DNA from 3 places in the Streptomyces sp. AM8-1-1 genome. Region 2 is predicted to be linked to each of the others. Evidence: riboswitches for the same ligand, from Rfam matches in the RefSeq annotation. Region 2 holds a riboswitch; each other region holds the start of a gene.
The links. Region 2 has a riboswitch for thiamine pyrophosphate ahead of thiC (phosphomethylpyrimidine synthase ThiC). Riboswitches for the same ligand answer to the same signal wherever they lie in the genome.

Region 1: linked by a shared signal. The riboswitch ahead of thiO (glycine oxidase ThiO) and the one ahead of thiC (phosphomethylpyrimidine synthase ThiC) in region 2 are both predicted to bind thiamine pyrophosphate.
Region 3: linked by a shared signal. The riboswitch ahead of RPQ07_RS10340 (thiamine ABC transporter substrate-binding protein) and the one ahead of thiC (phosphomethylpyrimidine synthase ThiC) in region 2 are both predicted to bind thiamine pyrophosphate.

The regions. Positions count from the first base shown of each region.
Region 1 is NZ_CP135086.1:6,115,547-6,125,411, reverse strand. It holds gene RPQ07_RS27300 (NAD(P)/FAD-dependent oxidoreductase) at 1-774, shown strand, start outside; gene RPQ07_RS27295 (hypothetical protein) at 849-1,703, opposite strand; gene metF (methylenetetrahydrofolate reductase [NAD(P)H]) at 1,755-2,672, opposite strand; gene thiE (thiamine phosphate synthase) at 2,748-3,398, opposite strand; gene RPQ07_RS27280 (Rv2175c family DNA-binding protein) at 3,486-3,851, opposite strand; gene RPQ07_RS27275 (FAD-dependent oxidoreductase) at 3,973-5,202, opposite strand; gene RPQ07_RS27270 (hypothetical protein) at 5,244-5,585, opposite strand; TPP riboswitch at 5,669-5,781, shown strand; gene thiO (glycine oxidase ThiO) at 5,779-6,951, shown strand; gene thiS (sulfur carrier protein ThiS) at 6,948-7,148, shown strand; gene RPQ07_RS27255 (thiazole synthase) at 7,155-7,949, shown strand; gene pknB (Stk1 family PASTA domain-containing Ser/Thr kinase) at 8,551-9,865, shown strand, end outside.
Region 2 is NZ_CP135086.1:4,202,481-4,212,345, reverse strand. It holds gene RPQ07_RS18985 (cytochrome ubiquinol oxidase subunit I) at 1-886, opposite strand, end outside; gene hisC (histidinol-phosphate transaminase) at 1,124-2,203, opposite strand; gene RPQ07_RS18975 (LacI family DNA-binding transcriptional regulator) at 2,558-3,670, shown strand; gene RPQ07_RS18970 (metallophosphoesterase) at 3,845-5,053, shown strand; gene RPQ07_RS18965 (hypothetical protein) at 5,201-6,031, shown strand; gene thiC (phosphomethylpyrimidine synthase ThiC) at 6,132-7,898, opposite strand; TPP riboswitch at 7,891-8,047, opposite strand; gene RPQ07_RS18955 (YibE/F family protein) at 8,119-9,465, shown strand; gene RPQ07_RS18950 (SsgA family sporulation/cell division regulator) at 9,476-9,865, opposite strand, start outside.
Region 3 is NZ_CP135086.1:2,315,327-2,325,191, reverse strand. It holds gene RPQ07_RS10360 (SH3 domain-containing protein) at 12-425, shown strand; gene RPQ07_RS10355 (hypothetical protein) at 847-1,974, shown strand; partial or broken gene RPQ07_RS10350 (MerR family DNA-binding transcriptional regulator) at 2,119-2,241, opposite strand; gene rlmN (23S rRNA (adenine(2503)-C(2))-methyltransferase RlmN) at 2,528-3,634, shown strand; TPP riboswitch at 3,662-3,771, shown strand; gene RPQ07_RS10340 (thiamine ABC transporter substrate-binding protein) at 3,849-4,940, shown strand; gene RPQ07_RS10335 (iron ABC transporter permease) at 5,024-6,667, shown strand; gene RPQ07_RS10330 (ABC transporter ATP-binding protein) at 6,667-7,689, shown strand; gene RPQ07_RS10325 (serine hydrolase domain-containing protein) at 7,973-9,232, shown strand; gene RPQ07_RS10320 (hypothetical protein) at 9,247-9,865, opposite strand, start outside.

The DNA of each region.
Region 1 (9,865 bases), 1.9 Mb from region 2:
GAGCGCTGTCTGGCCCGGAAGGTGGAGTTCGTCTTCGGGTCGGAGGTGACGTCGGTCCTCGTCCGGGACGGTCGCGCGGCCGGTGTCGAGCTCGCCGGGGCCGCGGTCGCCGAGGCCGACCAGGTGGTGGCAGGCGCGGACATCCCGCTTCCGGCCGGGCAGGAGCTGTGGGAGGACGGCGACGTGCGCCCGCAAGCGGGGCCCGGCGCAGGGCAGTTGCCGGGCAGGTTCACCGTTCTGCTGGGGCTGCGCGGGGCACGGCCCGCCGCGGCCGTCCACCGGAGCGTGGTCCACTCCCCCGACACCGGCGCGGAGGCGGCGGCCGTCTTCGGCGGCCGTCTCGCCGAGAGGCCCACGGTCACCGTGCTGCGGCCCGACGACCCGCGCACCCGCCCGGACGACGCGCACGAGGCGGTCACCGTCACCGCGACGGTGACCGGCCACGGCGGCGCAATCGACTGGAGGGACAAGGCCCTGCGCGAGCGCTGCGCGGAAGCGCTGATCGACGCCGCGGGCACAGCCGTCGAGGACCTGCGCGCGCGGGCGCTGTGGCACGAGATCCTGACGCCCGCCGAGACGGGCGGGCTCCCGGCGCCGTCGCTGGCCGGGCTGGGCGGCCGGTATCTGCATCCCGCGAACAGCACCCGGCTGCCCGGGCTCCATCTGGTCGGCGGACGCTCGCACCCGGGCGGCGGACTGGCACACGCCGGCATGTCGGGGGCACTCGTGGCCGGACTCATCGTGGAGGGCGCGGACTTCCGCGGCTCGCGGTAAGGCGCCGCGGACGCCGGGTAGGCAGGAGGCGCCGGCGTACGGCAGGCGGCGCCGGCTCGGAAGGTCCGACTGCCTCAGTAGCGGTACTGCTGCTCGTTGTACTCGTTGTCGTAGCCGTACGGCGACTGCTGTTCCCCGGGCACCTGCTGGTCGGTGTCCCGCTGCTGCGGCACCCACACCCCGCCGGGCGGAGTGTCGCTGTACGACGGCTGCGCGTAGTACGGATCGGTGTACTGCTGCTGCGGGCTGCCGAAGCTGTCGTAGTTCTCGTAGGTGCTGTACTGCTGGCCGCCCACGTAGGGGTCGGAGTACGCGGCGTACTGCTGCTGGCCGGTGCCGTAGTCGTACTGCCCGGTGAAGGCGTCCTGGCCCGTGGGCTGCTGGTCGTAGCCGTAGTACGGGTCGTACTGGCCGTCGGTCCGGCCCGCGGGCTGCCCGTAGTTGTCTGCGTTCTGGGCGTTCTGGTCCTGCTGCATCGCCGCGTAGGCCGCGTCGCTGTAGACGCCGTACTGCCCGGTGTCGTCGGGCAGCGGCTGCGGCTCGTAGACCGGCTCGGGGTCCAGGTCGGGGGCGGCGGGAGCCTCGTAGGCGAGGTCCGACACCTCCAGCGTGGGCTCACGCGTGGCGGCTTCGCCCTGCCGGCCACCGGACTTGCGGCGGCGGCTCGCGCCGGGACTGCCGCCGAGGGCCCACCCGGTGGAGAAGCCGCGGCGGAAGGAGAGCGTCACATAGGTCTGTCCGACGGCGAAGGCGATGGCACCGAGCGCGATCACGACCACGGACGGCAGCAGCACACCGAAGACGACACAGAGGAATCCGCCGAAGGCCAGCAGCCGCCAGCGCAGCCGCGCCTTGTACTGCAGCAGCACCTCGCCGAGCAGCCACAGCGCGACGATTCCGAACGCGACGTAGAGGACCGTCCAGCCCATGCCCGCCCCTCTCCTTCGGCCGCCGCCCCCGGTCGGGTCGGCTACGACCGATCACAACTGCTCGTGCAGTCCGAGATTCTCGTAGATTTCGAGCGTCGCCGTGGAGTTGTTGAGCGTAATGAAGTGCAGTCCGGGGACACCCTCGGAGAGCAGCTCCGCGCAGAACTCCGTTGCGAACTCGATCCCCATGGAGCGTACAGCCGCCGGATCGTCCTTGACCGTGAGGATCCTCTCTTTCAGGTCCTCAGGGATCGATGCGTTGCTGAGCTGGGCAAACCGCTCGAGCTGTTTGACGCTGGTGACGGGCATGATCTCGGGGATGATCGGGGTGGCGCAGTCCGCGGCCGCGACCCGGTCACGCAGCCGCAGATAGTCCTCGGCCCTGAAGAACATCTGGGTGATCGCGTAGTCGGCGCCGGCGCGGCACTTGTCGACGAAGTGCCGGGTGTCGGTCTCCCAGTCGGCGGACCGGGGATGCATCTCCGGGAAGGCCGCCACGCCGACACAGAAATCGCCCGACTCCTTGATCAGGCGCACCAGTTCGGCCGCGTACCGCACGCCGTCGGGGTGCTTGACCCAGTCGCCCATCGGGTCGCCGGGCGGGTCGCCCCGGACGGCGAGGATGTTGCGGATGCCGGCGTCGGCGTACTGGCCGATCATGTTCCGCAGCTCGGCGATCGAGTGGTTGACCGCCGTGAGGTGCGCGACGGGGGTGAGCGTCGTGTCCGCGGCGATCTGCTCGGTGGCCTTGACGGTGCCGGCGCGGGTGGAGCCGCCGGCGCCGTAGGTCACGGAGACGAAGCTGGGGGCGACCGCCTCGACCCGGCGCAGAGCGTTCCAGAGGTTGCGCTCGCCCTTTTCCGTTTTCGGCGCCCAGAACTCGAAGGAGTAGGACGTCCTGCCGGTCGCGAGCAGCTCACGCACCGTCCGTGCGTGGTCCGTCCTGGTGGAAGCTGTTCCGAGGGCCATACTCGCAGGTTATCCACGCCCAGGGGGTGACCCAACCGGAGTCCACCCATCGGACACCGATTGTTCGCCCTTGGCCTACTCTCCGCGCTCGCGTATCCGCTTGGCGAGATGGGCGGCGGCGGCCCCGGGATCGGCCGCCTCGGTGATCGCCCGGACGACGACGACCCGGCGGGCGCCCGCGTCGAGCACCTCGTCCAGATTGCCCGCGTCGATGCCGCCGATCGCGAACCAGGGCCGGTCGGTGCCCAGTGCGGCGGTGGAGCGCACGAGGTCCAGGCCGGGGGCGTGCCGGCCGGGCTTGGTGGGCGTCGGCCAGCAGGGACCGGTGCAGAAGTAGTCCACACCGGGCTCGACCGCCGCCGCGGCGGCCTCGGAGGCGGCGTGTGTGGAACGGCCGATGAGGACGTCGTCGCCGAGGATGGCGCGGGCGGCCGGGACCGGCAGGTCGCCCTGTCCCAGATGCAGGACCGCGGCGCCGATGGCATGCGCGACGTCCGCGCGGTCGTTCACGGCGAGCAGCTTGCCGTGCCGGCGGCAGGCGTCGGCGAAGACCTGGAGGTGTTCCAGCTCCTCGGCCGCTTCCATGCCCTTGTCGCGCAGCTGCACGATGTCGACCCCGGAGGCGAGCACCATGTCCAGGAAAGCGGCGAGGTCGCCCTGCTTCTTGCGGGCGTCCGTGCACAGATAGAGCCGGGCGTCGGACAGCAGAGCGCGAGCCGTGGACATGGCGATTTCCCCCCGGGGCGGGTCGGCGGTGTGCTGGCAGGACCCTTCGGCCCTGCCCGCACACCGCTTGATGGTGTCTTCAGGGCGTCAGACGGCGAGCGCCTGGGCCCGGCGCTTCACCTCCGTGCCGCGATTCTCGCTGAGCGCCTGCGCGGGGGTGCCGGGCAGGGTCGGGTCGGGGGTGAAGAGCCACTCCAGCATCTCTTCGTCGGAGAAGCCGTCGTCCCTCAGGAGCGTCAGGGTGCCGGAGAGGCCCTTGACGACCTTCTCGCCGCTGATGAAGGCGGCGGGAACCTGGAGCACCCGGTTCTCACCTCGGCGCACCGCGATCAGCTGGCCCTCCTTGACCAGCTGCCGGACGCGCGTCACCTCGACATCGAGCATTTCCGCGATGTCGGGGAGGGTGAGCCAGGCGGGGACGAGAGCATCGATCTTTGCGTCAATCTCGGTCACAGGACAAGCCTGCCATCTGGGACTGACAGTGGGTAGCGCTGCCCCGCACACGAACGCCCCGATCAGCCCGGAATCGGGGAGAATGCGCAGGTCAGCGAGGAACTGTCGGGAGAGAGCCTGCTCACAGCGAAGCGGCCTTCAGAGGGACCGAGGGGTCCGCGGCCGCCGTCGGATCCAGCCGTGTGCCCGTCATGACGAGTTTGCGGCCCTGTGCCAGATCGCGCGGCCTGCCCACCGCGAGCAGGGCGACGAGCGCACCGTCCCGCAGCCACAGCACCGACCAGGAGACGCCCGCCGGGTCGCCGCGCCACACCAACGTGTCGGCGACGGCGTGGTGGCCCACGTACTGCACGAACCGGCCGAACTGCTCGGACCAGAAGTACGGGACGGGGTCGTAGATCTGCGCGGGTTCGCCGAGGTCCTCCGCGATGACGTTGGCGGCGACCGTGCGCGGTCCCTGGAGGGCGTTGTCCCAGTGGTGCACGAGCAGCCGCTGCCCGTAGCGGGCGGACGGGAAGGAGGCGCAGTCGCCTACGGCGTACACATCGGGCAGCGAGGTGCGCAGATACTCGTCGGCGGTGATCGCGCCGTCCGGACCGAGCGCGATGCCGGAGCCGGTGAGCCACCGGGTGGCGGGCCGTGCGCCGATGCCGACGACGACGGCCCCGGCGGCGAGCCGTCTGCCGTCCGAGAGAATCACCGTGCCGGGCTCGATCTCCTCCACCCGGGAGCCCGTGAGCAGTTCGATGCCGTACTCCGCGTACCAGTCGGTCATCGCGGCGGCGACCTCGGCGGGCAGTGCGCCGGCGAGCGGGCGGTCCGCGGCCTCGACGACGGTGACCGCACAGCCGGCCTCTCGGGCCGCCGTCGCGAACTCCGCGCCGATCCAGCCCGCGCCGACGACCACGATGTCGTGCTGCCGGGCGAGCACGGGGCGCAGCCGGGCGGCGTCGTCGAGGGTGCGCAGCAGATGGACGCCGGGCACCGAAGCGGCCCCCGGCAGGTGGACGGGCTCGGCGCCGCTGGCGACGACCAGGACGTCGTACGGGACGGGCCCGGCCTCGGTGTCCAGTTCGTGCTCCTGCGGACGGACGCCCATCACCTCGCAGCCGAGCCGCAGCCCGATGCCGAGGGCCTCGAAGTCGACGTCGAAGGCCGATCCTTCCGACTTGCCGAGGAGGACGGCCTTGGACAGCGGGGGACGGTCGTACGGCTGATGGGGTTCGGCGCCGATGAGGGTGACCGGACCGGTGAAGCCCTGTTCGCGCAGGGCGACGGCGGTCTGCACGCCCGCCATCCCGGCTCCGACGATCACCACGCGCCGCGCCTGCTGTGTCTGCTGCTCGCTCACCCGTCAACCTTACGCATCCGGCGACCCCATCTGACAGCTCGTCAGGACAGCGGCTGCTCCACGACGCTCGTCCCGCTGCCCTCCTGCGACTCCCACTCCCAGCTCTCCTCCAGGCGCAGTCTGCCGTCCGGCAGCTCGGCGACCGTCGAGACACAGTGCCCGGACGCGGTACGGCCGTCCGTCTTCAACTGCACATAGCGGAAGTCGATCCGGTCCCCCTGACGGGTGCCCACCAGATGCCCGCGGATCACGTCGCCGCCCGCGTACTCGGCCCAGATGTGCCCGTCCCGCTCGTGGTACGTGAAGCGGGTACGGGTGCCGACCTGACCCGGAGCCTGGTCCGCGACCGGCACCAGAACGACTCCGTCGAGCGATCCCGCCATCGAACACACCTCCTGTACCGCAGGCCTTGGGAAGCCGTCGCTCCCTTAACCCGACACCGGGCCCGGGGTTAGGGTGGACACCGTAAGACACTCGCGGGAGTCCGGACGCACCGGGCTGAGAGGGAGGCTGGACGGCCTCCGACCGTACGAACCTGATCCGGGTCATGCCGGCGAAGGGAGGGGCTGGACGCCCATGTCGCGTATCCCAGGAACGCGCGCCTCAGACGTTCTCGTCGTCGGGGGCGGAATCATCGGACTTGTCACGGCCTGGCGCGCGGCCCAGCGCGGACTGGCCGTCACCGTCGCCGATCCGGAGCCGGGCGGCGGCGCGGCGCAGGTCGCCGCGGGCATGCTCGCGGCCGTCACCGAACTGCACTACGGCGAGCAGACGCTGCTCGCGCTCAACGTCGCGTCCGCACAGCGCTATCCGGCGTTCGTCGCCGAGCTGGAGGAGGCGAGCGGGCAGGGCGTCGGATACCGCGCCTGCGGGACCCTCGCCGTCGCGCTCGACGCCGACGACCGCGCCCATCTGCGGGAACTGCACGCCCTGCAACGGCGTTCCGGACTCGCCTCGGAATGGCTGACCGGCCGTGAGTGCCGGCGCCTGGAGCCGATGCTCGCTCCCGGTGTCCGCGGCGGTCTGCGGGTGGACGGTGACCACCAGGTCGACCCGCGCCGCCTCGCGTCCGCGCTGGTCACGGCGTGCGAGCGGGCGGGGGTGGTCTTCCGCCACGGCTGGGCGGAACGGCTGTCGGTCACGGGCGACCGGGCGGCCGGTGTCGTCCTCGCCGACGGGGAGGAGCTCACCGCCGACCAGGTGGTGCTCGCCGGCGGCAGCCTGAGCGGCAGGCTGAACGGGGTCCCGGCGGATGTGCTGCCTCCCGTCCGTCCGGTGAAGGGCCAGGTCCTGCGGCTGACCGTGCCGCCCGCGTACGCGCCCTTCCTGTCCAGGACCGTCCGTGCGGTGGTCCGCGGCAGCGACGTCTATCTGGTGCCGCGTGAGAACGGCGAGCTGGTCGTCGGCGCGACGAGCGAGGAGCTGGGCTGGGACACCACGGTCACCGCGGGCGGTGTGTACGAGCTGCTGCGCGACGCCCATGAGCTGGTGCCCGGCATCACGGAGCTGCCGCTCACCGAGACCCGCGCCGGGCTGCGCCCCGCCTCCCCCGACAACGCGCCGCTGCTCGGACCGACCGCGCTGCCCGGCCTGCATCTGGCCACCGGTCACCACCGCAACGGGGTTCTCCTGACGCCCGTCACCGGCGATGTGATGGCCGCGGTCCTGGTCTCCGGCTCACTCCCCGACGAGGCCCGCCCCTTCACCCCTCGCCGCTTCTCCGCCGTCTCCCAGGAGCAGCCCGCATGAACGTCTCCGTCAACGGCGAGGCCAGGGTGCTCGCCACCGGAACCACACTCGACACCCTGGTCACGGAGCTGACCCCCGCCCGGTCCGGCGTCGCCGCCGCCGTCAACGAGGCGGTGGTCCCGCGCAGCGCATGGGCGGGCACCCTGCTCGACGACGGCGACCGTGTCGAGGTCCTCACCGCAGTCCAGGGAGGCTGATCAGCCATGGCCGACGACCGTCTCACCATCGGTGACACCACCTTCAACTCCCGGCTGATCATGGGTACCGGCGGTGCGCCCAGCCTCGACGTCCTGGAACGCTCCCTGATCGCGAGCGGCACCGAACTGACCACCGTCGCGATGCGCCGGCTGGACGCGACGGTCCAGGGCTCCGTGCTCTCCGTCCTGGACCGGCTCGGCATCCGCGTCCTGCCCAACACGGCCGGCTGCTTCACCGCGGGCGAGGCCGTCCTGACCGCCCGGCTCGCGCGCGAGGCGCTCGGGACGGACTGGGTGAAGCTCGAGGTCGTCGCGGACGAGCGCACGCTGCTGCCCGATCCGATCGAGCTGCTCGACGCGGCGGAAACCCTGGTCGACGACGGATTCACGGTCCTGCCGTACACCAACGACGACCCGGTGCTCGCGCGGAAGCTGGAGGACGTGGGCTGCGCGGCGATCATGCCGCTGGGCTCCCCCATCGGCTCCGGCCTCGGCATCCGCAACCCGCACAACTTCCAGCTGATCGTCGAGCACGCGCGCGTGCCGGTGATCCTGGACGCGGGCGCGGGCACGGCGTCCGACGCGGCGCTGGCGATGGAGCTGGGCTGCACGGCGGTGATGCTGGCGTCGGCGGTCACCCGGGCGCAGGAGCCGGTCCTGATGGCGGAGGCGATGCGCCACGCGGTGGAGGCGGGCCGCCTGGCCCACCGCGCGGGCCGCATCCCCCGCCGCCACTTCGCCGAGGCATCATCGCCCCAGGAGGGCCGAGCCCACCTGGACCCGGAACGCCCGGCGTTCTGACGCGTACGGGAGGGTCTGTCGGCGGGGCCGCATGAGGCCCCGCCGGGATCGAGGCGGGGGGCGCACCAGGCCCGGGGGCCGCACCGAATCCGGCCGACGGTCGAGGCGGGCGGGGGCCACACCAAACCCGGCCAACGGTCGAGGCACGGGGACACCATCCAGCCCCGCCGGCGATTGAGGCGCGGGGGCCCGGGGGCAGCGCCCCCGCAAGGAGCCGCACCCACCCAGCCCGGCCCCATGCGGCGCAGGCGTCGTCCTCGAACGCCGGCCGGTCCGACATCGCCCTCCCCACGCAGGGCCAAGCTCAGGCCCCGCCGGTGATCGAGGCACAGGGACGACCTCCGGCCCCGCCGCCAATCGAGGCGCAGGGACGATTTCCCGCCGCGCCCGCGATTGAGGCGCGACCCCCCGAACACCGCACCCCCACCGCGCCCCGCCCCCGTCCCCCTCCGCCCGTCCGGCCCGCCGTCCCGCGTCGAAAGCCGGTCGCACCGGAGCGGGCCCGCACAAGCGCGTCTGCTGTCACAGCTCGGCTGCAGTACGGCCCCGGTCCCGCCCCGGGACGTCAGGGGTGTCCGAGGTGACTCGTAGAATCTCCCGCGTGGACACGACCCTCAAGGACCCCCTCGTCGGGCAGCTGCTCGACGGCCGCTACCGCGTCGACGCGCGTATCGCCGTCGGCGGTATGGCCACGGTCTACCGGGCGGTCGACACCAGACTCGACCGGGAACTCGCCCTCAAGGTGATGCACCCCGCCCTCGCGACGGACGCCTCCTTCGTGGAGCGGTTCATCCGTGAGGCCAAGTCCGTCGCCCGGCTCTCCCACCCCAATGTGGTGGGGGTCTTCGACCAGGGCGCCGAAGGTGCGTACGTCTATCTGGCCATGGAGTACGTGGCGGGCTGCACCCTGCGCGACGTCCTGCGCGAGCGCGGAGCGCTCCAGCCGCGGGCCGCGCTGGACATCCTGGAGCCCGTGCTCGCCGCGCTCGGCGCTGCCCACCGGGCCGGGTTCGTCCACCGGGACATGAAGCCGGAGAACGTGCTGATAGGGGACGACGGCCGGGTCAAGGTCGCCGACTTCGGCCTGGTGCGTGCGGTCGGCTCCGTCACCAGCACCACCGGCACCGTCCTCGGCACCGTCTCCTACCTCGCCCCGGAGCAGATCGAGTACGGCACGGCCGACACCCGCGCCGATGTGTACGCCTGCGGTGTCGTCCTGTACGAGATGCTGACCGGCGGCAAGCCGCACTCCGGCGACACCCCGGCCCAGGTGCTCTTTCAGCATCTGAACGAGGACATTCCGGCGCCCTCCGCGCTCGTCCCCGGCCTCGCCGTCGAGCTCGACGAGCTGGTCGCGAGTGCCACCGCCCGCAATCCCGAGATCCGCCCGTACGACGCGGTGGCGCTGCTCGCCCTGGTCCGTGAGGCCCGTGCCGCACTCGGCGACGACCAGCTGGACCTGGTGCCTCCGCAGGCGCTCCAGCAGGAGCCGCAGACGCACGCGACCGGCGCGGACGCGGGCCCCGATGAGCGTACGGACGTCATCCCGCGCGTGCTGCCCGGCGAAGAGCCGCAGGTCAATCACACGGCCCGGATGGCGATGCCGCCCTCCCCTCCGCAGCACCGCCCGGACCGCACCGGCCGCTCCCGTGTGCCGCGGCGCGGTGTGGTCGCGATCCTTGTCGCCGTCTTCCTGGTGCTCGGCGCCGGGGCCGGCGTCTGGTACATCAATTCCGGGCAGTTCACCCGCGTCCCGGCCCTGATCGGCAAGTCCGAGAAGGACGCCCGGCAGGAGCTCAAGGACGCCGGTCTCGATGTGAAGACCGTCAAACGCGACTTCAGCGAGACGGTCGACCGCGGCTCGGTCATCAACAGCGACCCCGGCACCAACGAACGCATCCGCGGCAACGGCTCGG
Region 2 (9,865 bases):
AGGACAGCAGTCCCGGAATCTCGATGGCGACCTTGTTGTGCCCCTTCTCCACGTCGCCGTAGGCGAAGACCGAGAAGGGCGCGGGCGCCTCGCCCTCCCACAGGGCCTCGGCGGCGGCCATCTTCATCGGCTGCTGCTTGTACATGACCTTGCCGAGCAGATCGCCGCTGACCGCGGTGAGCATCCCGGAGATCATGATCGTGATCAGGCCGAGCCGCAGCGAGGTCCGCATCACCGGGATGTGCTTCTTGCGTGCCAGGTGGAAGGCCGCGATGCCGGCCATGAACGCGCCGCCGACGAGGAAGGCCGCCGTGATGGTGTGGAAGAACTGGGTGAGCGCGGTGTTCTGGGTCAGCACCAGCCAGAAGTCGGTGAGTTCGGCCCGTCCCCGCTCCTTGTTGATCCGGTAGCCGACCGGGTGCTGCATCCAGGAGTTGGCGGCCAGGATGAAGTAGGCGGAGAGGATCGTGCCGATCGAGACCATCCAGATGCAGGCCAGGTGGATCTTCTTCGGCAGCTTGTCCCAGCCGAAGATCCACAGACCGATGAAGGTGGACTCGAAGAAGAACGCGATCAGCGCCTCGAAGGCGAGGGGCGCACCGAAGACATCGCCGACGAAGCGCGAGTAGTCGGACCAGTTCATACCGAACTGGAACTCCTGGACGATGCCCGTCACGACACCCATGGCGATGTTGATCAGGAACAGCTTGCCCCAGAACTTGGTGGCCCTGAGGTACTTCTCCTTCTGCGTCCGGACCCAGGCGGTCTCCAGGCCCGCGGTGAGCGCGGCCAGCGAGATCGTGAGGGGGACGAAGAGGAAGTGGTAGACGGTGGTGATGCCGAACTGCCAGCGCGCCAGCGTTTCCGGCGCCAGAGCAAGCTCCACGACGTCATCTCCTTACAGCATCGGCAGGGTCGAGCGGCCGTTTGTCCTGTTAATCCCGCCGATCATGGGAGGAACGGGACTAGCTTGTGAACGCGTTCACATTCACAAGCATTATGGCGCATGTACCGCTCGCACTGTCGACCGGGGGGTACCCCTTTCGGAAAGAACCCCCATGAGCACCGGGCTCATGGGGGTTCTGCCGCTCCGAAACGGCGCCGAGCAGAGGGCGTGCAGGCGCTACATCTGCGCGCGGAACGCGTCCGCGGTGTGCAGGAAGATGTCGTTGGCCTCGGACTCCCCGATCGTGACCCGCACGCCCTCGCCCGGGAAGGGCCGCACCACGACACCGGCCTGCTCGCACGCCGCCGCGAAGTCGACCGTCCGCTCGCCGAGCCTCAGCCAGACGAAGTTCGCCTGGGTCTCGGGGACGGTCCAGCCCTGCTTGACCAGGCTCTCGTACACCCGCAGTCGCTCGCTCACGAGGGAACCGACCCGGCCGAGCAGCTCGTCCTCGGCCTGCAGCGAGGCGACGGCCGCGTCCTGCGCCAGCTGCGTCACACCGAAGGGCACCGCCGTCTTGCGCAGCGCCGCGGCCACCGGCTCCTGGGCGACCGCGAAGCCGACCCGCAGCCCGGCCAGCCCGTAGGCCTTGGAGAAGGTCCGCAGCACCGCCACGTTGGGGCGCTCGCGGTAGATGTCGATGCCGTCGTGCACCTCGGGGTCGCGGATGAACTCGCGGTACGCCTCGTCCAGCACCACCAGGACGTCCGACGGCACCCGGTCGAGGAACCGTTCCAGCTCGGCCCGGCGGACCACCGTGCCGGTCGGGTTGTTGGGGTTGCAGACGAAGATCAGCCGGGTCCGGTCGGTGACCGCGCCGGCCATCGCGTCCAGGTCGTGCACCTCGCCGCTGGTCAGCGGCACCTCCACCGGCGTCGCCCCGCTGATCCGGGTGATGATCGGGTACGCCTCGAAGGACCGCCAGGCGTAGATGACCTCATCGCCCGGGCCGGAGGTGGACTGCAGCAGGGACTGGGCGACACCCACCGAACCGGTGCCGGTAGCCAGATGCGACAGGGGCACCCCGAAACGGTCCGAGAGCTCGTTCATCAGGCCGGTGCAGGCCATGTCCGGGTATCGGTTGAAGCTGTGTGCCGCGCCCGTCACGCGCTCCATCACCCCCGGAAGGGGCGGATACGGGTTCTCGTTGGACGACAGCTTGTACGCGACGGGGCCGCCGGCCGCCGCGGGCCTGCCCGGCTTGTACGTGGGGATGCCGTCCAGCTCGGCGCGCAGCTTGGGGCTCGTCTCGCTCACCGCAGGTCCTCCTCGAGGAGTCCGTCACATCGGAACCAATACTCCTCACCTTATGAGGATTCCCGGCCGGTGCGAATGGCCGCCCGGAAAAGGGGGGAGCGCGCACTTTCCTGGCGTGCGCCTGTGGCTCACTCCGTAGCGCGCATCACCCGTAGTGGTGAGTTGAGACCTCTTCGAAACATGAGCCATTCGGCAGGCCGATGCCGCCGGACGCCCGAGACGCTGTTGCCCGACCCGTCAACTACCTTGGTTTCCAAGGGAGTTGGTGGCTTATGATCTTGCAGAAACGTGCCTGTCAACTCAGGCATATGCGACCGGCTCAACCGCCCGCCCGAGCCCTACTATCGGCTCGCCATGACAGCAGCAGGGAAGCACCAGGTGAGCCGGACGGACACATCCCGACGGGGCAGCCGGCAAGGTCGTGCAGGCATTCGAGACGTTGCCGCCGCAGCCGGTGTCTCCATCACGACTGTCTCCGACGCGCTCAACGGCAAGGGCCGGCTCCCGGACGCCACGCGCCGGCACGTCCGCGAGGTCGCAGACCGGCTGGGCTACCGCCCCTCCGCGGCGGCGCGCACGCTCCGCACCGGTAAATCGGGCCTCATCGGCCTGACCGTCACGACGTACGGGGATGAACCTTTCACCTTCACGGAATTCGCGTACTTCGCCGAGATGGCCAGAGCCGCGACCTCCGCGGCACTCGCCCGCGGCTATGCCCTCGTGATCCTTCCGGCGACGTCCCGCCACGACGTGTGGTCGAACGTCGCCCTGGACGGCACGGTGGTCATCGACCCCTCCGACCACGACCCGGTGGTCACCGAGCTCGTCCGCCAGGGCCTGCCCGTGGTCTCCGACGGCCGCCCGGCAGGCACCCTGCCGGTCACCGCCTGGGTCGACAACGACCATGAAGCCGCCGTACTCGATCTGCTCGACCATCTCGCCGACGCCGGCGCCCGCCGTATCGGGCTGCTCACCGGCACCACCACGGACACCTACACGCGCCTGTCCACGACCGCGTATCTCAACTGGTGCGAGCGGGTCGGCCAGGACCCGGTCTACGAGTCCTACCCCGCGCACGACCCGTGTGCCGGCGCCGTCGCAGCCGACCGGCTGCTCGCGCGGCCGGACCGGCCGGACGCCGTCTACGGCCTCTTCGACCCCAACGGCACCGATCTGCTCGCCGCCGCCCGGCGGTACGGACTGCGCGTCCCCGAGGATCTCCTGCTGGTCTGCTGCAGCGAGTCGACGGTGTACGCCACGACCGAGCCGCCCATCACCACCCTCTCGCTGAAGCCGCGCAGGATCGGCACGGCGGTCGTCCAGCTCCTCATCGACGCCATCGAGGGAATCGACGAGGACCGGCCGGTCGAGCAGGTGATACCGACCGAACTGATCGTCCGGACGTCCTCGCAGCGACGTAATCCGCGGACGACGGTGAGCGCACCGCGTTCCCCCTCACCGGACTAGACCTTCCGAATGGGGACGAAACGACCGGCGTGCCAGGGGTGCGGACGGATTCACCACCCCTGGTGCGTCACAGAGCGCGGACCTCATTCCTATGATGGGCGCACGACACCGCGGACCACCCCGACCAGGCTGGGCCGAGAGGTGAACGGCGGCGCGACGGTGGTGGAGGGGTCGATGACTCAGGGGGCCGGTCAGGGACCCGTGGTGCGTACGGAGACATTGCGTGATTTCCGTGTCCCGCCTTACGCACAGGTGCCCGTGCAGTCACAGTCGCCCCATGGGCAGGGGCAGCCTCCGGAGATGCCCGCCGAGGCGCCTTCGGGGACACACGCTCAGCACGCCTATGTGCCGGCCCAGGGGCAGGCGCCCATGAGCCGCGAGGAACAGCCGCCCCCGCAGCCCGCCGCGCCGTCCTCGCACCCCGGCAACGCGGTGCCCGAGGACGAGATGCCGGACGGGTACACCCCCACCGCGCGCGACCTCCCGGTGATCAGGGCAGGCGGTCCGGGCGACACCGTGCAGGTGCACGTCGATCCGGAGGAAGCCGCCGCGGCCGAAGACGGCCTCGGTCCGCTCTACGTCGTCGGCGACGTCCACGGCTATCTCGACGAACTCGTCGCCGCCCTCACCGCGCAGGGCCTCATCGACACCGAGGGCAACTGGTCCGCGGGCAACGCCCGTCTGTGGTTCCTCGGCGACTTCACCGACCGCGGGCCCGACGGCATCGGCGTCATCGACCTCGTCATGCGGCTGTCCGCGGAGGCCGCGGCCGCCGGCGGCTACTGCAAGGCCCTGATGGGCAACCACGAACTGCTGCTCCTCGGCGCCAAGCGGTTCGGCGACACCCCCGTCAACTCCGGTGCGGGCACCGCCACCTTCCAGGCCGCCTGGCTGCTCAACGGCGGCCAGAAGTCCGACATGGACCGGCTGCAGGACGTCCATCTCCAGTGGATGGCCCGCCTCGACGCGGTCGTGGAGGAGGACGGGCACCTTCTCCTGCACTCCGACACGACGGCGTACCTCGACTACGGCTCCACGATCGAGGACGTCAACGACACCGTCCACGCGATCATCACCCGTAATGACGCCGACGAGTGCTGGGACGTGTTCCGCAAGTTCACCAAGCGCTTCGCCTTCCGCGACGACGGCGGCCCCGAGGCCGTCCGCCAACTGCTAGGCACATACGGGGGCACGCGCGTCGTGCACGGCCACAGCCCCATTCCGTATCTGCTCGGCGAAGTGGGCACCGAGGACGGCGAGGACGGCGCCCGTCCGGTCGTCGAAGGGCCGCATGTGTACGCCGACGGGCTCGCGATCGCCATGGACGGCGGCGTGACCATGGCCGGAAAGCTGCTTGTCGTGCAACTTCCGCTGCCCAACTGAGCAGAGCACGACAGGCGATTTACTGAAACCCCCTGTCACCCCGTGCCGTAACCGCTCTACCATCGGCTTATCCGTAGCAGGCTCTCCTCCGTTTCCGCCCAACTGCCCGGTTCGCCCGGTCAATCCGGCCCTACGGAGCATCGGGGGATGCACATGAACAGCGCTCCGCACCTGCTGACCGAGGACCGCGCCGAGTACGAGCGCATCCTCGACGACGCGCTGCGCAACGCCCATGACCGTCCGGACCTCGCTGCCGTGGGGCAGCGACTGAACACCGAACAGCTGCGCACGATGGCACTCAACGCGACGGCGCTGATCACCACCGCCGCCGCGGCCGAGTACGAGCACTACACAAAGATCCGCGAGGAGATGCGCGCCCCCAAGGCCGCCGCGTCCGTACGTCATTCCGTGCTGGCGCCGGTCACCGGCGAGGCCGCAGCCGAGAGCGGTGCGGGCTTCGCGGCCGTCATCGCCGTGCTCGCTCCGGTGCTCGCCGGTACGGCCGCGCTGATATTCCTGCTCGTCGGCTACATCCTGAAAGCGCTCAGCCCGACAGCCGCGTTCGCGCAGACCCTGGTCTCGGCGGGCTGGTTCTTCGGGGCTCTCACGGCGGCCGCGATCCTGGTGGCCGCGGTGGCCCTGCTGCTCACCGCGCTGCGCAACGGCGCGACGCAGGTGCCCGCGGAAGAGGTGACGGGTGAACTGCCCGACGAGGTGGCACGTGCCAAGGACGCCTGGCGGCACGCCCTGCTCGAACGGGGCCTGCTGCCCTTCCTGCGGGCGGCGCTGGCGGACCCCAGCGCCGACCCGACGTCGAGCAAGCCACCGCGACCGGTGAGCCGTATCCCCAAGGTCGGCTACAGCGGTCCGGACTACTCGAGCCCCGCCGAGGGCTCGACGGCGGGCCAGCGGCCCACGTTCACCAGTCCGGACTTCACCAGCCCGGATTTCGGCGGACCCGAGCACCAGCCGGAGTGATCCCCGAGGCGCGCCCCGCGAAAGCGGGAGCGCGCCTCGGACACCTCGGACGTACGACCTCGCGGATACGGGAGGACCGCGGGTCAGAGAGCCGCGGGGCTCACTCGGCGATCGGCAGGTACACCCGGTTGCCGGCGGCGGCGAACTCCTTGGACTTCTCCGCCATCCCCTCCTCGATCTCCTGCTGCGAGTCGCCGTGCCGGCGCCGGATGTCCTGCGAGATCTTCATGCTGCAGAACTTGGGCCCGCACATGGAGCAGAAGTGTGCGGCCTTCGCCGGCTCGGCGGGGAGCGTCTCGTCGTGGAACTCCCGCGCCGTGTCCGGGTCGAGAGCCAGATTGAACTGGTCTTCCCACCGGAACTCGAAGCGGGCGTCCGACAGTGCGTCGTCCCACTCCTGCGCGCCCGGGTGGCCCTTGGCCAGGTCCGCGGCATGAGCGGCGATCTTGTAGGTGATGACGCCGGTCTTCACATCGTCGCGGTTCGGCAGGCCCAGGTGCTCCTTGGGCGTGACGTAGCAGAGCATCGCCGTACCCCACCACGCGATCATCGCCGCTCCGATACCGGAGGTGATGTGGTCGTACGCGGGAGCGACGTCCGTCGTGAGCGGGCCGAGCGTGTAGAACGGCGCCTCCTCGCAGATCTCCTGCTGGAGGTCGATGTTCTCCTTGATCTTGTGCATCGGGACGTGACCGGGTCCTTCGATCATCGTCTGCACGTTGAAACGCTTGGCGATCGTGTTGAGCTCACCGAGGGTGCGCAGCTCCGCGAACTGCGCCTCGTCGTTGGCGTCCGCGATCGAGCCGGGCCGCAGCCCGTCACCGAGGGAGTACGTCACGTCGTACGCGGCGAGGATCTCGCACAGTTCCTCGAAGTTCTCGTAGAGGAACGACTCCTTGTGGTGCGCCAGGCACCAGGCGGCCATGATCGAGCCGCCGCGCGAGACGATGCCCGTCTTGCGGCGGGCGGTGAGCGGGACGTACCGCAGCAGCACGCCCGCGTGGACCGTCATGTAGTCCACGCCCTGCTCGGCCTGCTCGATGACCGTGTCCTTGTAGATCTCCCAGCTGAGCTCCTCGGCCCTGCCGTCCACCTTCTCGAGAGCCTGGTAGAGCGGCACGGTGCCGATCGGCACGGGGGAATTGCGCAGCACCCATTCGCGGGTGGTGTGGATGTTGCGGCCGGTCGAGAGGTCCATGACCGTGTCCGCGCCCCACTTGGTGGCCCAGGTCATCTTCTCGACCTCTTCCTCGATGGAGGAAGTGACCGCGGAGTTGCCGATGTTGGCGTTGACCTTCACCAGGAACCGCTTGCCGATGATCATCGGCTCGATCTCGGGGTGGTTGACGTTGGCCGGCAGAACCGCACGGCCGGCCGCGATCTCCTCGCGCACGACCTCGGCCGGCACGTTCTCGCGGATGGCGACGTACTCCATCTCCGGGGTGATCTCGCCCCGGCGCGCGTACGCGAGTTGCGTCACCGCCTTCCCGTCCCGGCCCCGGCGGGGCTGGCGCGGGCGGCCGGGGAACACCGCGTCGAGATTCCGCAGCCCGCCGCGCGGCGAGGTGTGCTTGATCCCGTCGTCCTCGGGCCGGACGGGACGGCCCGCGTACTCCTCGGTGTCGCCGCGGCCGATGATCCAGTTCTCCCGCAGCGGCGCCAGGCCGCGGCGGACATCGGTCTCGACGGTGGGGTCGGTGTACGGCCCGGACGTGTCGTACAGCGTGACGTCCGTGCCATTGGTGAGGTGCACCTGGCGGACGGGCACCCGGAGGTCGGGGCGCGAGCCCTCGACGTATCCCTTGTGCCAGCCCGGCGTGCGCTCCGCCTGGTCGGCGGCAGGCGTGCGTGCATCCTGAACGGTCATGAGACCTACTCCCTACGCCGGCATTACCCGGTAACAGGTTCGGCGGTCGACGCAGCGGCTTCCGTCCGACGGTGTTTCACGTGAAACACCACTGGGACGAAGGTCAGCGCCCTCTCAGCCCGGTGCTCCGAGCTCCCGCGTGTGCAAAGGTGCCTCCACGCTAGCGTCATGTCTGGCGCGCTGAACAGAGGCCCCCAACCGTTCTTGCGATGATCTGTCGGTGACCTCATCGCCGCCCGACCCGCATCAGACGCCCGAGCCGCACGGCCACTCGCACTCCCATGGCCCCGCCGCACCTGTCTCCCGGCACCTCCGCAAGGTCATCGCGGCCGTGCTGATCCCCTTCGCCACCGCTGTGGTCGTGGGGCTTCTCGTGCTCTGGCCGGGTGGCGCACCCGGCCACGAGCGCACCGGAGTGGGCTTCGACCGTCAGACCGAGTCGGGCAAGGTGGTCTCGGTCGAGAAGGTCGACTGCAAGGACGTGAACGCCGGACAGGTGCCACCGACCGCGGACCCCACCACCCCCGAGGGGCGCGAGGCGGCCGCTTCCCAGCAGGGCGACTGCGGGAAGGCGACGGTCGAGGTCACCTCCGGCAAGAACAAGGGCCGCACCTTCGTCGAGATCGTCCAGCCGGACGCTCCACGGCAGTTGAAGAAGGGCCAGGGCGTGGTGGTGGCGTATGCCCCCGACGCCCCGCGCGACCTCCAGTACTCGGTGACGGACGTGGACCGCGGATTCCCGATGGCGGTGCTGGCCGGGATCTTCGCCCTGGTGGTGGTGCTGGTGGGCCGCATGCGCGGGGTGATGGCGCTGCTGGCGCTCGTCGTCTCGTTCGCGGTCCTGACCGTGTTCATCCTTCCCGCGATCCTCCAGGGCTCCAATCCCCTGATCGTCGCCGTGGTCGGAGCGAGCGCCATCATGCTGATCGCGCTCTACATGTGCCACGGACTGACAGCGCGCACCTCGGTCGCGGTCCTGGGCACGCTGATCTCCCTGCTGCTCATCGGGCTTCTCGGTTCGCTGTTCATCGGCTGGGCGAGCCTGAGCGGCAACACCGACGACAACACCGGCCTGATCCACGGCCTGTACCCGAACATCGACATGAGCGGTCTGCTGCTGGCCGGCGTCATCATCGGCTCGCTCGGCGTCCTCGACGATGTGACGGTGACCCAGACGTCCGCCGTATGGGAACTGCACCAGGCCGACCCGGACATGGGCGCCAAGGGGCTGTACCGGGCGGGCATCCGTATCGGGCGCGATCACATCGCATCCGTCGTCAACACCCTTGTCCTGGCCTACGCGGGTGCCGCGCTGCCGCTGCTCCTGCTGTTCTCGATCGCGCAGAGCAGCGTCGGTACCGTCGCCAACAGTGAGCTGGTGGCGGAGGAGATCGTACGGACCCTCATCGGATCGATCGGTCTGGTCGCGTCGGTACCGGTGACGACCATTCTGGCGGCGCTGGTGGTCTCGGCGGACCGGCCGGGGCTGCCCGCAGGAGAGAGCGACACCCCGGCCCACAGCGCGGCGCCGGGGCGGGGCGGCAAGGGCCGCCGTCGCAAGAAGTGAGACGGGGCGCTCAGCCGGCGTTCTCCTCGGCGAGGATGCCGTCGAGCGCCCTCTCCAGGCATTCCCTGAAGTCGCCGTACCGGTGCTCCTGCCCCAGCGGTACGAGCTTGTCCGTGCGGTCCAGGAAGGCCACCACAGGCGCCGCCCCGACGTGGAACAGGGCACGGTCGCTGCCCACTTGGAGCCGGATGGCAAGGTCACCGAGGCCCGCCGCGCCGGTGGGCGCGATGTGCACATCGCCGTCCCCGCTCGGCCCGCTGATCCCGTCCAACAGCAGCTCGCGTCCGAAGGCCCAGGTCACGGGTGCGTCGCCCGGCAGATGGAAGGTCATCCGCACGGCATACGGATCGTCCGTCTCGTAGCGGAGCCCCACCGGGATCCGGAACGAGAGCTCCTCCGA
Region 3 (9,865 bases), 1.9 Mb from region 2:
AAGGGGACGACATGGTGAACAAATCAGCAAGGCGCGGCGCCCGACTGGGCGGCGCGGCGGCGGTGTTGTGCGCACTCGCCATGACGGTGGGCGCCGCGCCCGCCCAGGCGACTGCCGAACAGCGTGCCGCGGGGCCGGTCTTCACCACCTGGGCGACGGATGTGAACATCCGCAAGGACTCGGCCCCGGGCTTCCGCTGCCCCGAGTTCCCCTCGCCCGGCAACTGCCCGCGGGTGATCGGTCAGGCGCAGCCGGGCGACCAGCTCGAAGTGACCTGCCAGACGCGGGGCGAGACGGTCGGCACCAACCCGAACTGGGTCTTCGTGGAGAACCGGACCCGGGGCTTCGACGGGTGGATGGCGAGCTACTGGATCTCGCACCCGGACAACTGGCTGCCCGGGGTCCCGCAGTGCTACGGGCCGTGACACGTCTGGTCCCGCGGTGCTACGGGCCGTGACACGTCTTGTCCCGCGGTGCTACGGGCCGTGACACATCACGTTCCGCGGTGCTACGGGCCGTGACACGTCGGTACGACGCGGGCCGGCTCCGCCGCTCGGCCTGCGCTGCCCGTGATCTCGCGCAGGGACCGCCCACGACCGGCCGAGCGACCCCGCCCGCGGCGGCGCTCCCCACCTCGCGAACACTCCTTCCCCCGATTCCGCCCTCATGCCGGCATCGGCTTCACCTCTCGGAGGTACCACCACCATGGCTCGTCATCTCGGATCCGGACTCGTCCGCGCTCTGCCACGCCGCTCACGACGTACCGGGGACACGAGAGCCCCGGGATCGCGTACGGCCCGCCGCGCCACCTGGGCCGGGCTGCTGTCGGTGGGCCTGGCGGCGCTGATGTCCACCACCTCGGCGGCGTCCGCCGCGCCGCCCGAGAAGCCGGCGCCCCGCGCGGCCCAGGTCGATGTGCCCGCGGGGGTCACCGCCGGCGTCGCGGTCTTCGACCGGCAGACGGGCACCTTCACCGAGCAGGTGAACAGCGCCGCCCAGTTCCGGTCGGCGTCCGTGGTGAAGCTGCTCATCGCGCTCGACCTGCTGTGGAACCGCCAGCCCGGCGACCTCTCGGCGACCGACCGGGCCCGTGTCGACGCGATGCTGCGGAGCAGCGACGACAACGCGGCCAGCACCTTCTGGGCGAACAACGGCGGCGGCGCCATCATCGACCGCATGGTGCCGCGCCTCGGCCTCACCGACACTGCCCGGCCCCCGGCGAGCCACCCCGGATTCTGGGGCTACACGGCTCTGTCGGCCCGCGACACCGTGAAGATCTACCGCTATCTGCTGGACTCCGCCCCGGCGTCCGTACGCGACTACATGATGGGCAACCTGCGCCAGTCGACGCGCTGCGCCACCGACGGCTACGACCAGCACTTCGGCATCGCCGGGGCCTTCAACCGGCCCTGGGCCGTGAAGCAGGGCTGGTCGGGCTTCAGCTCGGGCGGCTGCACGGCACCCGCGGGCGCGGCGGCGAAGGCACCGGCCGGCGCCGGCAAGCAGACGGCCGCGGCGGCGACCGCCGTCCGGTCGGCCGCCGGGATCAACGCCGTGGACCTGTCCCGCCCGGCGCTGCACACGACGGGCGTCGTCGGCTCCGGTGACCGTTCCATCGTGGCCGCGTACACCCTGCACCCGAGCGGCACCGCGTACGGCAAGGCCTACACGGACCTGGGCCGGCTGACCCGGTCACTGAACGTGCCCGGCGCCTCCCGCCCGGCGGGCACCTGGATCGGCACCTGGGGCAGCGGCGTGCGCCTCCGCACCCAGGCGACCACCGCGGCGTCGCCGCTCACCACGCTCCCGGCCGGGGTGGAAGTCCTCGTCGGCTGCCAGAAGCGCGGCCAGCAGGTCAGCGTGCCGCCCTACCTGAACGACTGGTGGGCGTACCTGCCGCAGTACGGCGGCTACATGACCAACATCTACCTGAGCTCGCCGGACAACCAGGTCCCGGGAGTGCCTGTCTGCTGAGCGGACGGTCGGCTCACCGGAGAGAAGGCCAGGTCGTACGGGGGTGCGATCTGGCCTTCTCGCGTGTCCGCGGGGCTCGCGCGCCTGTCGGGCCCGGTGCCCCCGGCGCCCCGCCTGCTTCAGCTCAGGCGAGCGGTGACGTATGCCGTAGCGGTGGCCGTTCGTCCCGATCCACGCGGGTGGCAGCAGCCCGACCTCGTCGTGGTGCCGAAGGGTCCGTGCCGTCCCGCCCGACATCCGGGTGACCTCCGCGATAGGCCAGCCCATCGCCCGCCTCCCTCGCCGGACTCGTCGGGCCGGTCTCTCCGGCCCTGGTCAGGACGGTAGAGGCTGCCGCTGCGGCAGCTTCAAGCCCGGCAACGGGGTGCCGCTCGCAGCCCGCCGCGACTGCTGATCGCCCACCCTGCACGGGGGCACGCCCGGCCGCGCCGGCGCCGATGCACCGGGAGCCGGGCCGTCCGAGGACGGGCCGCACCGGCCGATGGAGCGTGCCGTCCTCCTCCGCGGGCGACCAGTCCGGCCACGGCAACCCGTCTGCGACACTGGTACCACCATGCCCAAGCCCGGAGAACTCACTTTCGTCGCGCCCCGCGGAGCCAAGAAGCCCCCGCGGCACCTCGCCGACCTCACGCCCGCCGAGCGCAAGGACGCCGTCGCCGCGATCGGCGAGAAGCCCTTCCGCGCCAAGCAGCTCTCGCAGCACTACTTCGCGCGGTTCGCCCATGAACCCGCCCAGTGGACCGACATCCCGGCCGCCGCGCGCGAGAAGCTCGCCTCCGAGCTGCTGCCCGACCTGATGTCCGTCGTGCGGCACATTTCCTGCGACGACGACACCACCCGTAAGACCCTGTGGCGTCTGCACGACGGGACGCTCGTCGAGTCCGTGCTGATGCGCTACCCGGACCGCGTCACCATGTGCATCTCGTCGCAGGCCGGCTGCGGGATGAACTGTCCCTTCTGCGCCACCGGGCAGGCCGGGCTCGACCGCAATCTGTCGACCGCCGAGATCGTCCACCAGATCGTCGACGGCATGCGTGCCCTGCGCGACGGCGAGGTGCCCGGGGGTCCCGCGCGGCTGTCGAACATCGTCTTCATGGGGATGGGCGAGCCGCTCGCGAACTACAAGCGCGTCGTCGGCGCCGTACGGCGGCTCACCGACCCCGAGCCGGACGGGCTCGGGCTGTCGCAGCGCGGGATCACCGTGTCGACCGTCGGTCTGGTGCCCGCGATGCTGCGCTTCGCCGACGAGGGCTTCAAGTGCCGTCTCGCCGTCTCCCTGCACGCCCCGGACGACGAACTGCGTGACACCCTCGTCCCGGTCAACACGCGCTGGAAGGTGCGTGAGGTGCTGGACGCCGCCTGGGAGTACGCCGAGAAGTCGGGCCGTCGCATCTCCATCGAGTACGCGCTGATCCGCGACATCAACGACCAGGCGTGGCGCGGGGATCTGCTGGGCCGGATGCTCAAGGGCAAGCGGGTCCATGTGAACCTGATTCCGCTCAATCCGACGCCCGGGTCCAAGTGGACCGCCTCCCGTCCCGAGGACGAGAAGGCGTTCGTCGAGGCGATCGCCGCCCATGGTGTTCCGGTGACCGTCCGTGACACCCGTGGTCAGGAGATCGACGGAGCCTGTGGACAGCTCGCTGCCTCCGAGCGGTGACCTTGTAGGCTGGGCTCGAACATTTTCATATTCCGACAGGGGAGCGCCACAGCGCTGAGAGTGCGGCACCGTCAGGCCGCAGACCCTCTGAACCTTGCCCAGGTCATTCTGGGTAGGAAGTTCGGTCGTTACTCAAGCTGTTGCGCCCTGCCCGGATCTCTTCGGAGACCGGGCAGGGCCGCGTCTCTTCCTGGTCACCCCCAGGAGGAATTCAGTGAGCACCACCAGGAAGATCACGGTCACCGCGGTGGCCGCGGCGATAGGCGTGAGTACCCTCGCGGCCTGCGGCGGAGAGTCCGAGGACTCCTCGTCCGGCGCCACGAAGTCCAAGACCGTGACCCTCGTCAGTCACGACTCCTTCGCCGCGTCCGACGCCGTGCTGAAGGAGTTCACCCGGCAGACCGGCTACACGGTCAAGGTGCTCAAGAGCGGTGACGCGGGTGCCGCGCTCAACAAGGAGATCCTGACCAAGGGCTCTCCGCAGGGCGACGTCTTCTTCGGCGTCGACAACACCCTGCTCTCCCGTGCGCTCGACAACTCTCTCTTCACGCCGTACGAGGCCAAGGGCCTCGGCCAGGTGCGCGACGAGGTGCAGCTCGACAAGGACAAGCACCGTGTCACGCCGGTCGACACCGGCGACATCTGTGTCAACTACGACAAGAAGTACTTCGCGGACAAGAAGCTGGCGCCGCCGCAGTCGTTCGACGACCTGATCAAGCCCGCGTACAAGAACCTGCTCGTGACCGAGAACGCGGCGACGTCCTCGCCCGGCCTCGGCTTCCTGCTCGGCAGCGTCGGGAAGTACGGGGACGTGGGCTGGCAGGACTACTGGAAGAAGCTCAAGGCCAACGGCGTGAAGGTCGTCGACGGCTGGGAGCAGGCGTACAACGAGGAGTTCTCCGGCTCGGCCGGCGGCAAGAAGGCCAAGGCGGACCGGCCCCTCGTCGTCTCGTACGCCTCCAGCCCGCCGGTCGAGGTGCTGTTCGCGAAGCCGCAGCCGAAGGAGGCGCCCACGGGTGTCGCCACGGGGACCTGCTTCCGTCAGATCGAGTTCGCCGGACTGCTTGACGGCGCGAAGAACGAGGAGGGCGGCAAGGCGCTGCTGGACTTCCTGGTCTCCCGGCAGTTCCAGGAGGACATGCCGCTGAACATGTTCGTCAACCCGGTGGTCGAGGGGGCGAAGCTGCCCGCACTGTTCACCACGTTCGGCGCGGTCGTCGACAAGCCGGAGACCGTCGCCCCCGACAAGATCGCCGAGAACCGTGAGCAGTGGGTTCAGTCGTGGTCCTCACTCGTAGTGAAGTAACGAAGCCCGACCGCGGGGCGACGGACCGCGGGCCGCGGGCCCGCGGGACCGCGCTGCGCGGGAGCGCGACGCGGCTCGGCCTGATGGCCGTGCCCGTCGCGTTCTTCGCGCTCTTCTTCGCCTACCCCGTCGTCGCCATCGTCGGACGCGGCCTGGAGATCGACGGTGTCTGGCAGTTCGGGCGGATCGGTGAGGTGCTCGGCCGCGCCGACATGCAGCGCGTGCTCTGGTTCACCACCTGGCAGGCGCTGGCGTCCACCGCGCTCACGCTGCTGATCGCGCTGCCCGGCGCGTATGTCTTCGCGCGGTTCGACTTCCCCGGCAAGGGGGCGCTGCGAGCGGCGGTCACGGTGCCGTTCGTGCTGCCGACCGTCGTCGTCGGCACCGCGTTCCTCGCGCTGCTCGGTCGCGGCGGGCTCCTCGACGAACTGTGGGGCATCCGGCTGGACACCACCGTGTGGGCCATCCTCCTCGCGCACGTCTTCTTCAACTACGCCGTCGTCGTACGCACGGTGGGCGGGCTGTGGGCACAGCTCGACCCGCGGCAGGAGGAGGCCGCGCGGGTACTGGGCGCCGGACGCTTCGCCGCCTGGCGACGCGTCACGCTGCCCGCGCTTGCGCCCGCCCTGGCGGCGGCGGCCCTGATGGTCTTCCTCTTCACCTTCACCTCCTTCGGTGTCGTCCAGATCCTCGGCGGACCGTCGTACTCCACCCTGGAGGTGGAGATCTACCGGCAGACCGCCCAGCTGCTGGACCTGTCGACGGCTGCCGTACTGACCCTCGTCCAGTTCGCCGCGGTCGGCATCGTGCTCGCCGTGCATGCGTGGACGGTCCGGCGGCGGGAGGCCGCACTGCGGCTCGTGGACCCGGCACGGACCGCCCGCCGCCCGCGCGGCGCGGGCCAGTGGGCCCTGCTCGGCGGGGTGCTGGCCACCATCGTGCTGCTCCTGCTCGTCCCGCTCGGCGTCCTCGTCGAGCGCTCGCTCGACGGACCCGGAGGCTACGGCTTCGGCTACTACCGGGCGCTCGGCTCCCTCGACGCGTCCGGCGGCACTTTCCTCGTGCCGCCCGTCGAGGCCGTGTGGAACTCCCTGGAGTACGCGCTCGTCGCGACCGGCATCGCCGTGACCGTCGGCGGCCTCGCCGCGGCCGCGCTCACCCGACGGGCGGGCAGGCTGGTCCGCGGGTTCGACGCCCTGCTGATGCTGCCCCTCGGGGTGTCGGCCGTGACCGTGGGCTTCGGCTTCCTGATCACGCTCGACGAACCGCCGCTGGACCTGCGGGCGTCGTGGATCCTGGTGCCGCTCGCGCAGGCGCTGGTCGGCGTTCCCTTCGTCGTACGGATCATGCTGCCCGTCCTGCGGGCCGTGGACGGACGGCTGCGCGAGGCCGCCGCCGTGCTCGGCGCGTCCCCGCTGCGGGTGTGGCGCGAGGTCGACCTGCCGCTGGTGCGCCGGGCGTTGCTGATCGCCGCGGGCTTCGCCTTCGCCGTGTCCCTCGGCGAGTTCGGCGCGACCGTCTTCATCGCGCGGCCGGACAACCCGACGCTGCCGGTGGCCGTGGCCCGGCTTCTCGGCCGGCCGGGTGAGCTCAACTACGGTCAGGCGATGGCCCTGAGCACGATTTTGATGGTGGTGTGCGCGTCCGCGCTGCTGCTGCTGGAGAGGATGCGCCCCCGGACGTCGTCCCGGGGTGCGCCCATCGACCGATCCGCCGGGGAGTTCTGATGGCCTTGCTGCGACTCGAGGACGTGACCGTACGGTTCGGGACCCATACGGCGCTCGACGCCGTGGACCTGGAGGTCACCGAGCACGAGATCGTGTGCGTACTGGGTCCCAGCGGCAGCGGCAAGTCCACACTGCTGCGGATCGTCGCGGGGTTGCAGAGCGCGGACTCGGGGCGGGTGCTGCTCTCCGGTGCGGACCAGGCGGGAGTTCCGGTGCACCGGCGCGGGGTCGGCCTGATGTTCCAGGACCACCAGCTCTTCCCGCAGCGTGACGTCGGCGGCAATGTCACCTTCGGGCTGCGGATGCACGGCGTCGCGCGAGGCGAACAGGAGCGCCGCGTCGCGGAGTTGCTGGAGATGGTCGGGCTGCCCGGTGCGCAGGGCCGCGCCATCGCCTCGCTCTCGGGCGGTGAGCAGCAGCGGGTCGCGCTCGCCCGGGCCCTCGCGCCCGAGCCGCGGCTGCTGATGCTCGACGAACCGCTCGGCCAGCTGGACCGCGGTCTGCGCGAGCGCCTGGTCGTCGAACTCCGCGGGTTGTTCGGCCGGTTGGGCACCACCGTGCTCGCGGTCACCCACGACCAGGGCGAGGCCTTCGCGCTCGCCGACCGGGTCGTGGTCATGCGGGAGGGCCGGATCGCGCAGGCGGGCACACCGCTGGAGGTCTGGCAGCGGCCGGCCGACGCGTTCGTGGCCCGCTTCCTCGGCTTCGACAACGTGGTGGCGGCGACGGTCAGCGGCGCGGCCGCGGACACGCCGTGGGGCAAGATCCCGGTCCCCGACGGTTCGCGTCAGGGCGAGGGCCGGCTGCTGGTACGGCCCACGGGCGTACGCCTCACGGACGCCGGCGACGGAATGCGCTGCACGGTCGTGAGCCGTTCCTTCCGCGGGAACCACGTCGCCCTGCGGCTTCGGCCGGTCGACGGCCCGCCGCTGGAGGCGGAGTGCGCGCCGGCCGACGCACCGCACGAGGGCGCCGAGGTGGATGTGGTCTTCGCCGTCGAGGACGTCGTGGTGCTGGGCTGACGCGCCGGGCGGCGGCGGCCGCAGCAGGACGGCGAGCCATGGGTACGCGGCGTGATCGCCCCGGCACTCCTCGGTGATCACCTGCCGGCGCTCGACCTCTCAGATGTGTCGAAAACGCCTAAAATGACCATGTAGCCTCCCGGGCGCGGGGTCTGGGACCGCCGAGCACGAGGGGTGTGACGCCGGTATGAGGACCACCCGAGCCGATTCCGACGCCCCGGACCCCGCGCGCCCTCCGAGAGTCACTTCGGGGGCGTCGCGTACTGTCCGGCGCACTGCCCTGGTGGGTGCGTGCGCGGCCGTACTGGTCGCGGGTGGTGTCCTGCCCTCGGGGACGGGTTTCACGGCGGCCGCCGACGCCTCGGCCGCATCCGCGGCAGCGAGCGCCCACGTCCCCACTCCCTTGGCGCTCAAGACCATCGATCCGGCCGCGCTCCAGTCCGCCGTGGAGAGCGCGGCGAAGAAGCTCATGACCCCCGGCACCGTGGTCCTGCTCCGTACCCCGCAGGGAACGTTCAGCGCGACCACCGGCACCACCGAACTGGGCAAGGCCGACAAGCCCACGACGAGCGACCACTTCCGGATCGCCTCCAACACCAAGACCCTGACCTCGGCGCTGATCAACCTCCTTGCCCAGGACGGCAAACTCCGGATGACCGACCCGGTGTCCGACTACGTTGCGGGAGTGCCCAACGGCGGGAACATCACCATCGCCGAGCTGCTGAAGATGCGCAGCGGGCTCTACAACTACACGAACGCTCCCGAACTCGCTGCGTCCCTGGACGCCGAACCCCAAAAGGCCCGCACGCCGCAGCAGATGCTCGACATCGCGTTCCGGCGCCCGCCCAACTTCGCACCGAACGCGTCCTACGAGTACAGCAACACCAACTACGCGCTGCTGGGCCTCGTCGCGGAGAAGGTGGGCGGCCGCCCGCTGGGCGAGCAGTTCCGGACCCGGCTGCTCGCACCGCTCGGGCTGGCGGGGACCTCGCTGCCCGGCACCAGCGACGTGAACCTCCCGGCCCCGTACTCGCACGGCTACATGTACGGAGGTACGTCCTACGCGCTGGTCGACAAGCCTTACCCCGCCGACCTTCAGGCCGCAGCCAGGTCCGGGAAGCTCAAGCCGGTGGACTACACCCACCAGAACCCCTCGTACGCCACGGCCGCCGGCGGCGCCATCTCCACCGCGGAGGACATGGCCACCTGGATCCGGTCCCTGGTGACGGGCAAGGTCCTCGACCCCGCCGCCCAGAAGCAGTGGCTCAACAGCCTCCAGGCGGAGGACCCGGCCGCGTCCGACGGGCAGAAGTACGGGTACGGCATCACCTATCAGCGCTTCGGTCCACGCGCGGCGATGTATTACCACGGCGGCGAACTGCCCGGCTTCAACTCCTTCATCGGCCACGACCCGGAGAACGACGTCACGCTGGTCATCTGGGCGAACCTGACCCTGTCGCCCGACGGGAAGACCACGGCCAACTCCCTGCTTCCCTCGGTCCTCAACCAGGTCTACGCCGGCCTCTCCCTGCCCACCGTGTAGCGGTCAGGGCTGCTTCACCGCACCGGCCCGCTGTGGGCCAGCCGGTCCGGTTCCACCGCCTGTTCCGGGTCCTCGGGCAGTTGCTCCGGTTCCTGCCCGGTCGCCCCGTGCGCCTCGGGAGCGCCGAACCAGGCCACCGCCACCGCACCGGCCACCGCCAGCAGGAAGCCCGTCATGGCCACCCAGGCGAAGCCGGGCCGCGAGGTGTCGCCCAGCCACAGGACGCCGATCATGCCGGGCAGCACGGTCTCACCGACCACCAGTGCCGCCGTCGCGCCGTTCACCGAGCCGATCTGCAGGGCGACCGTGTGCAGATACATGCCGCCGATGCCGGCGACGAGGATCGCGTAGAGCGCGGGGTCCGTGAGCAGTGCGCCCAGGTCGAAGGGGTCGATGCCGTTCAGGATGCGTACGCCGACCCCGAGCGCGCCGAAGCCGAGGCCCGACAGCAGACCCGCGAGGATCGCGGCGCGCGCTCCGAGGAGCCGTACGGCCACGGTGCCACCGACCATCAGCAGCACCGAGATCGCCAGCAGCCACCAGTGCGTGGCGATCGGGGTGTGACCGCTGCCTTCCGGGCCCGCCGCCGTGGCGAGCAGCACCAGGGCCGAACAGACGACGGCGATCGACGTC